One region of the Bradyrhizobium sp. SZCCHNR1043 genome, then DNA from elsewhere that is predicted to be linked to it. Evidence: predicted binding sites of a transcription regulator. Region 1 holds the regulator's gene; the other holds the start of a gene.
The links. The regulator LexA, encoded in region 1, represses DNA repair genes until DNA is damaged. The targets are predictions, from matches to a motif close to TGTTCNNNNTGTGTTCNG.

Region 1 (4,395 bases):
GGCATCGGTCCGCTGATCCTGGCCAGCCTCGGCGTCATCCTGATCGGCCTGATGCGCACACCGCTGCGCTGGTCGGGTGCCGTCGGGCTCGTGGTGGCCACCGCGTGGGCCGCCACGACGCCGCTGCCCGACGTGCTGATCGCCGGCGATGGGCGCGCGGTGGCGGTGCGCGGCCGTGACGGACGCCTGCATGTGATGCGCACCGGCAAGGACGTGTTCGCCACCAAGGAGTGGCTCGCGGCCGACGCCGATGCCCGGCTGCCGGCGGATTCATCGCTCGCCGATGGCGTCTCCTGCGACGAGGCGGGCTGCGTGGTCGCGATGGCCGACGGCCGATTCGCCGCCTTGACCCTGCGCGCCGAGGCGCTCGACGATGATTGCGCCCGTGCCGCGCTGATCGTCACCGCGCGCGCCGCGCCGTCATCCTGCGCGGCGGCCGTCATCGATCGCCAGCGCCTGCAGCAGCAGGGCGCCTTGATGCTGGTGCAGCGGGGCACCGGCTTCTCCGTCACGCCGGTGCGCGCTGGCGGCACCGATCGCCCGTGGTGGCCGGCGCCCGCCGAGGCCGGCGAGTTCGACACGACGCTGACGCCGCGTGCGCCGGTGTCGCGGCTTCAGGACGCGACGCCGCCGGAGACGGAGCAGGGCGAGCAGGATTGAGCGCCGGACAGCTCGAACGTGCTGAGATGATACAACGTGCCGAGATGATACACGGTGTCATCGGGTCCATCGAACAGCGAGGGACCTTCGACCAGCGTGAACGCAGCGCCCGGATAGCGTTGCCAGATGGCGATGTCATCAGCCGTGACCGTCAGCCATCCGAACGCAAGCATGTAGCGGCCGGACTCGGAGAGCCGGCCGGCCTTGTTCCAATCGATCTTGTTGACCACGGCGGCAAGCTCCCCCGGCACACAATGCTGGCCGAGGGATGTCGTTCCTATTCGATGCGATGCCGGAGCGTGAGGTTCGCCGGAAAGACCTTGCGCTTGCAGAAACCAAATCTCCCCCGGCCGAAAGCTCGCTCATGGCCGAGAGAAATGCGGACGCGCAGGCGCTCAGGTGATGCTGATGCGGCGAATCGATGTGGCCTGCGAAGCCGGAACGTCCTCCGCCATGCCCGGGCGGCGCTCGGCCGGCTGCTTGCTGACCGGCAATTGTAGCACGGTGACGCGCTGGCCCTCGCAGAGCTGGGTCACCAGCACGTGGCGGCCGTCGGCGAATTCGATCGCGTCGTGATGGCGATCGGGGATGTGCGTCTCGATGCTGTTGAACTTCGCGACGCGCTCGCGGATCGTCCGGGTCCAGAGCCAGCGGCTGTCGTAGCGGACGTCCTCGACAAATGCCAACTCGGTGCCGGGCAGCATGCAGACTGCGACGGTCGGCTCGCTCTCGAGGGCGAAGCCGCGGGTGGCGGTGCCGCGAAACGTCGTCGAGATCAACGTCTCGCCGACCTTGGCGGGACGGGACGCAACCGCATGGAGGCTGTAGTCACACATCGGATCGCTCCTCGTTGAGAGATAGCCGACCCACGCTCCCCCCGGACAGGCGCAGGCCTCTATCAGAGTGGACATCGAGGAGATGTTAGCGCGCGCTTCACGGCAATTCTGCGCTGATCTGCACCGCGTGCGCCCGCGGGCGATCACAAGCGTTTGAGCATGCCGCGCTGCACATCCTGAGGTGCATTCGCGCGTGACCAATTTCGATCGGCGGAGAAGCGCGTGCGCTCGCCGCCGATCGACCGATCGCGTCCGCGATCAGTACTTGCGATACAGCCCGACCAGCTTGCCTTGGATCTTCACCCGGTTGGGCGGCAGGATGCGCACCTCGTAGGCGGTGTTGGCCGGCTCCAGCGCGATCGATGCGCCGCGGCGGCGGAAGCGCTTCAACGTCGCTTCCTCATCGTCGATCAGCGCTACCACGATGTCGCCGGTGTCGGCGGTCTCGTTGCGCTGGATCAGCGCCATGTCGCCGTCGAGGATGCCGGCATCGACCATGGAGTCGCCGCGCACCTCGAGCGCATAGTGATCGCCGTTGCCGAGCATGTCGGCAGGCACGCTGATGGTGTGGCTGCGCGTCTGTAGCGCCTCGATCGGGGTACCGGCGGCGATGCGGCCCATCACCGGCACCGCGACGGGGCGCTCGCCATCGTCCAGCGCGGGAGTGCTGGTGCGCACCTTGCCGAGATTGCCCTCGATCACCGATGGGGTGAAGCCGCGGCGGTTGTTGGCAGCCTGTGACAGCTCGGGCAGCTTGATCACCTCGATCGCGCGGGCGCGGTTGGGCAGCCGGCGGATAAAGCCGCGCTCCTCGAGCGCCGTGATCAGGCGATGAATGCCGGACTTCGAGCGCAGATCGAGCGCATCCTTCATCTCGTCGAAGGACGGCGGCACGCCGGCTTCCTTGAGCCGCTCGTTGATGAACCGCAGAAGTTCGTACTGTTTGCGCGTCAGCATCTCGACCTGGTCCCCAGTTTGTTGTCGTCCGAGTCCAGGAGCTGCGCCTTGAGCACAAACCGGCTGAGAGCGCCTTGGAGTCGGACCATCATCGCGTCGCCCGCAACATACTAAAAACAAATCATGAACGGACACTATATGTTCGATGTGTGTTCCGCAATCCTTAAATTGTAGTGAACGGACCGGGCTTTGCCGGGGGAAACGGCCTAGCTCGGCAGGCGCAGGATCTCGCACGGGCTGCCGGCGGCGGCCTTCGGCGCAAACGCCCGCCGGATCACCAGCGCCTGCGAGAGCGCGAGATTGCCGAGCAGCGACGAATCCTGCTGGGTCACCGGCGTTGCGATCAGGGTGCCGTCGGCGCGCTCCTCGAGCTGCGCCCGCAGATAGTCCTCGCGCGAATCGTTGGCCCCGAGTTCGCGGCCGAGCAGGGCGGTCTCGCGTGGCATGCGAGCTTCGTCGCGGCCGAGCAGCCGCCGAATCAGCGGCACCAGGAACAGGATGGCGCAGACATAGGACGACACCGGATTGCCGGGCAGTCCGATCACCCTCATGTCGCCGAGCCGTCCGTGCATCATCGGCTTGCCCGGCCGCATCGCGATCTTCCAGAACGCCATCTCGACGCCCTCGGCTTCGAGCGCCTGCTTGACGAGGTCGTGATCGCCGACCGAGGCGCCGCCGGTCGTGATCAGGATGTCGGCCTTGGCCTCGCGCGCCCGCCGGATCCCGGCGATCGTGGCCTCCATCGTATCCGCGGCGATGCCGAGATCGATCGGTGTCGCGCCCTCGCTGCGCACCAGCGCCCGCAGGGCGTAGCCGTTGGAATAGACGATCTGGCCCGGGCCGGGCGTCGAGCCAGGCATCACGAGCTCGTCGCCGGTGGCGAGCAGCGCCACCTTCGGCCGGCGCCGCACCGGCAGTGCCGGATGATTCATGCTGGCCGCCAGCGACAGGTCGCGGTCGCTGAGCCGGCGGCCCGCCTTCAGCAGCACCATGCCCTCATGAAAGTCGACGCCGGCGGGCCGGATGTGCCGGCCCTTGATCGCGGCCTCGGTGATCACGACGTGGCCATCTTCGGCGATCGTGTCCTCCTGGATCACCACCGCGTCGGCGCCCTCAGGGACAACGCCACCAGTGAAGATGCGCGCCGCCTCGCCGGGTCCGACCACGCGATCGAACGGCCGCCCCGCCGCGACCTCGCCGATCACCCTCAGCCGCACCTTGGCCTGGGCTGCGTCCGCCGCGCGCACGGCGTAGCCGTCCATCGCCGACATCGCCTCGGGCGGCTGCGTCCGCAGCGCCGCGAGGTCGCGGGCCAGGATGCGGTGATGGGCCTCGTCCAGCGTCACCAGCTCCTCGGCCAGCGGCTCCGCGCCGGCGAGCACGGCGGACAACGCATCAGACACCGGCATCAGGGCCATGAGAGTTCCTTCGGATGGAGACGGCAGATCGAATGAGTCGCCTTCTAACCGAACGCGCACGGCTCGGCCAAGGGCTCAGGCCGCTTCCTGCCTTCTGATCGTCTGATGTTGGCCGCGTCCGGGCCGCTGCCTCACGACCGCGCGAGAAACCCTGCAATCAGTGCGCAGAAGGTCGACCGCAGTGCCAAGGCGTTGGCCGATGCGCCGTTCCGGTTAGCTCCCGCCCCGCGTTCTATCCAGCAGCTGCGCGACAGGCGGCGCGCTCGGTCGTGTGCAGGATATCCGCCACCATGTTCCGCAGCCAGACCGATGCTGCATCACGATCGAGCTGCAGCGGCCAGACCATCGAGACGGCCGGCAGCCGCAGCTTCAACGGCGCGGGACAGAGCGTCAGCCCAAATCGCGGCCCGTAGAGCTTTGCCATCCTGGTCGGTATCGTCGTGATCACCGGTGATGCGGCGACCGTCGCCAGCACGCTGAGGAATTCCGAGGAGGCCGAGACCACGTTGAGCTCGGTCCCGATC
Region 2 (4,395 bases), on a different contig from region 1:
ACGAGGATATCCGGCGTGCCGCAGGTGAAGACGAGACGTGCACCGTACAGGAGCTTCGGCTTGTCCTTCAGCCGGTCATTGCCGAGCTCGCTATAGGCGCGCACGATGCCGGCCAACGTGTTGTGATCGGCGATGCCGATGGCTTCGAGGCCGTACGCGGCGGCCTGGTGCACGTAGTCCTGCGGATGCGAGCCACCCTGCAGGAAGGAGAAATTGGTGGTGATGCCGATCTCGGCATAGGGGACGGGGATCATGGCGCGACCGCGCAGGCTGTTTCCGTGACAGCGCGTTGCCCGCCTCCTGCAGGTGATTTGCCCCAACGCACCGGCTTGCACAGCTGCCCACCCTCCCCTGGAGGGGGAGGGTCGACGCGCGCAGAGCGCGCGGCGGGGTGGGGTGAGCCCAGCAATCGGTTGTCATTGCGCCAGCTCTTCTCAGCTGCCGGTAAGTTGGCCTCGAGGACAACGGGCAGCGCAAACGCTGATGGTCTGTCACCCCACCCCGGTTCGCATGCGCGCATGCGAGCCGACCCTCCCCCTCCAGGGGAGGGTGAGCAGCGGGGTCGGCGCGGGATGTGTGCCATCTCCCCCACCCTCATGCGAACAGACCGTGCATGTACCAGGCGGGCTGTACGGGCAGGCCCTCCTGCTGATCGAGCTCGCGGTCATACAACCCGTCGCGGTAGAGCCAGAAGCGCAGGCCGTGCTCGTCCTCGACGCGGAAATAGTCGCGCGTCAGCCCCTGCCCGTCCGGCCGCCACCATTCCATGGCGATGCGCTCCGGGCCTTCGGCGCGCACCACCGCATGCGCGGCACGGCGCCAGACGAAGCGCGCGGGCGGGCCGTCCGGCACGCCCGCGATCACCTGGATCACTTCGGGGCGCGCGAACAGCCGCAGAGGCCGCAGCGGCGGCTCGCCCTCGCTGCGCTCCGGCCAATCGGCCGCCGTGGCGGCCGCAAGATTCTGCTGCGCCTGTAAGGGCAACGCCGCACGTTCCGGGATGTGGGTGTCGACCGGCAGATGCACGACCACACGCTTGCCGCCGATGCGCGCGGCGATGCGGTCGATCAGCGCCGACAGCTCGTCATTGTCGTGGACATGGGCGTCGAGATCGCGCTGCTGCTGCACCACGATCTCGCTGCGGCTCGCCGACAGCCGGATCATGTCGAAGCCGAAGCCGGGATCGAGCGGATCATTCAGGGCGTCGAGCCGCTCGCGGAACAGACGGTCGATGATTGCGGCCTCGGTGACCGGCTGGCCGGTGTCGACCGCGATGACGCGCACCAGGCCGTCGGTGCGGAAGAAGCAGGCCTCGAGCCGCCGCGCGCCCTTGCCCTGCTGTGCCATCGCCGCCACCAGCATCGCGGCGAGACTGGAAAGACTGGCCGCGATCACCGTGTCGGTCGCGACCGGCTCGGCGAAGCGCTTGTCGACGATGTAGTCCGGCGGGACTTTGCGCGGGCTGATCGGCGCATCGGCCTCGCCCAGCGCCTGGGCCAGCACGCGGGTGAAGGCGACACCGAACCGCGCCGTGATCTCGTTGCGGCCGCGCGACGCGACGTCGCCGATCGTCTTCAAGCCGGCGCGGCGCAGGCCGAGCGTGATCGCTTCGCTGCCGCCAAGGGCTGCCACCAGCAGCGGCGCCACCGCGGCCGCCTCCTCGCCGTCAGGCACGATGCGGCCATGCACCTGCCGGTTCAGCGTGCGCGCACACACGGCGTTGGAGGCGATCGCTGCCGACACGGTGAGACCGTGCGCGGTCAGCGCATCGCAGAGCGACCGCATCAGTTTGGCTTCGCCGCCGAACAGATGCACGCAGCCGGTGATGTCGAGCGAAAGCCCATGCGGCGGATCCAGCGCGACCAGCGGCGTGAAGCGGTCGCACCAGTCGGCGATGCCTTCGAGCATCTTGGCGTCAGCCGCGAGGTCGGCCTCGTGGACGACGAGGTCGGGACAGACCGCGCGGGCGTTCGCCAGCGGCTGGCCGAGGCTGACGCCATGGCACGCCGCCGCCTCGTCCAGCGCATGGATCAAGAGCGCATTGGCGTCCTTGATGACGACGACCTGCGGCAGGTCGTCACGCCGATCGGCGGAGCAGTTTCGCTTGATCCGATCGATGGGCAGGCGCGGCAGCCACAGGCTGAGGATCCGCCGCCGGTTCGCTGAAACGGCACGCATCGGGGCTCCACTCCATGATCCATCGTCCGGTCTGGCCGTGACGGTTGCGAATGAGCTCGGCGTCGAGACGCGGCGCGCCCCAGGCCATCCAGGGCGCCGAGGGCAGCGACCGCGCGGTGCGGACGATCCAGCGCGTCTCGGCGGTCGAAGGTTCGGGTGTGGCTGCAATGCGCAACACGAGCGCGGTCACGCCGGACTCCTGCGCGGCCAGGGTCAGCTTGCGGCTGGCGACGAGATCGAGCTTTTGCGTCTCGCCCCACACCTCCAGCATCACCCCGCCCAGCGCATCGCAGGCGAGCGCGTCGGCCGCGGTGCGCAAGCCGTGATCGAGATCGGGCGCCCGCACGATCACGATGCGGCGCGGGTCGAGGCCAAGCTCGGCGAGCCCGCTCATCGACAGCGCGCCCATCTCGCGCTCGGCGAAATCCTGCCGGATCCAGATCAGCGGGCGGCGCGCCGCGACGCGCGCGGCGAGCCCGCACAGGAAGCCGGTCGCGGCCGTCGCCTGACGGCCGGTCTCGGCGAACACCTCATGCAGCGCGCCGGTGGCCAGCCCGCCCTGCAGCACGGCGTCGGCCTCGTCATGGCCGAGCGCGACCCGGCGCAGGTCATGTGCGCCATCTCCCGCCTCGAGACGGGCAATGCGGCCGCGCAGACGCGCGAGCGTATCCATGCGTGCGCCGGTCATCCGTCGCCGCTCCTCTTCCATCCATCGTGCGGGCGCTGCCGTTGTTGCAGTTGAACCCACGACGGCCCTCTTTGTTCATGATACGTTCTAATATAAAGCTAACGCCTTCGAGAGAGTCAATCGGGATTGCCCCGGATGTGATTCAGCGAATGGAATCAAAAGGATTCAAAGGTATGGAGCTGCTCCGCAAGCTGGAGATCCTGGCCGATGCCGCCAAGTACGACGCCTCCTGCGCCTCCAGCGGTACCGAGATGCGGGATTCCCGCGACGGCAAGGGTCTCGGCTCGACCGCGCCGGGCATGGGCATCTGCCATTCCTATGCGCCGGACGGCCGCTGCATCTCGCTGCTCAAGGTTCTGCTGACAAACGCCTGCAACTACGACTGCCTGTATTGCGTCAACCGCGCCTCCTCCAACGTGCCGCGCGCGCGCTTCACGGTCGACGAGGTGGTGAAGCTCACCATCGATTTCTATCGCCGCAACTACATCGAGGGTCTGTTCCTGTCGTCCGGCATCATCCGCAGCCCGGACTACACCATGGAGCAGGTCGTCTCGGTCGCGCGCAAATTGCGCGAGGAGCATCGCTTCCGCGGCTACATTCATCTGAAGACGATTCCGGAGGCTGACGAGGCGCTGATCGCCGAGGCCGGCCGCTATGCCGACCGGCTCAGCATCAACATCGAGACGCCGCTGGAGGCGAGCCTCACCAGGCTGGCGCCGGAGAAGGACCAGCGCGCCATCCGCCGCACCATGGGCCGTCTCCGGCTCAAGCTCGACGAGACGGTGGAAGCCAAGAAGACGGTGCGGAAGGCGCGGCCGCCGCGCTTTGCCCCTGCAGGCCAGAGTACGCAGATGATCGTCGGCGCCGACGACGCCAATGACCGCGTCATCCTGTCGACCTCGGCCAATCTCTACGGCGCCTACAAGCTCAAGCGCGTCTATTACTCCGCCTTCAGCCCGATCCCCGATGCCAGCCGCGCGCTGCCGCTGCAGGCACCGCCGCTGGTGCGCGAGCACCGGCTGTACCAGGCCGACTGGCTGATGCGGTTCTACGGCTTCGATGCCGACGAGATCGTCGAGGAGAACGAAGGCATGCTGCCGCTCGACATCGACCCCAAGCTCGCCTGGGCGCTGCGCCACCGCGACCGCTTCCCGCTCGACATCAACACAGCAAGCCGCGAGGAGCTGTTGCGCGTGCCCGGCTTCGGCACCCGCACGGTGGAGCGCATCCTCGCGACCCGCCGCACCACCACGATCCGCTTTGCGGATCTGGCCCAGCTCAACGTCATCAGGAACAAGGCGCTGCCGTTCATCGTTCTCTCCGACCACCGGCCACAGCCGTCCCTGCTCGACGGCGCCAGCCTCAGAGCCCGGCTGCAGCCGAAACCGCAGCAGCTGGGATTTGGATTCTAACGGAAGCCGTCATCGCGAGCGCAGCGAAGCGATCCAGGGCCGCACGAGAAATCTGGATTGCGTCGCTTCGCTCGCAATGACGTGAGGAGAGAAATGCACGTCGTAACCCTCGACAAC

Region 2: QX039_RS25740 (DNA repair protein) is a predicted target of LexA. The motif match lies at 2,939-2,956, and genes of this name have one in related genera.

What each region holds. Positions count from the first base shown of each region.
Region 1 is NZ_JAUEYN010000005.1:116,096-120,490, forward strand. It holds gene QX039_RS10260 (ComEC/Rec2 family competence protein) at 1-660, shown strand, start outside; gene QX039_RS10265 (hypothetical protein) at 615-890, opposite strand; gene QX039_RS10270 (hypothetical protein) at 1,056-1,496, opposite strand; gene lexA (transcriptional repressor LexA) at 1,755-2,453, opposite strand; gene glp (gephyrin-like molybdotransferase Glp) at 2,660-3,871, opposite strand; gene QX039_RS10285 (LysR family transcriptional regulator) at 4,104-4,395, opposite strand, start outside.
Region 2 is NZ_JAUEYN010000015.1:151,142-155,536, forward strand. It holds gene QX039_RS25730 (error-prone DNA polymerase) at 1-254, opposite strand, end outside; gene QX039_RS25735 (DNA polymerase Y family protein) at 595-2,178, opposite strand; gene QX039_RS25740 (DNA repair protein) at 2,078-2,866, opposite strand; gene QX039_RS25745 (putative DNA modification/repair radical SAM protein) at 3,040-4,278, shown strand; gene QX039_RS25750 (UdgX family uracil-DNA binding protein) at 4,372-4,395, shown strand, end outside.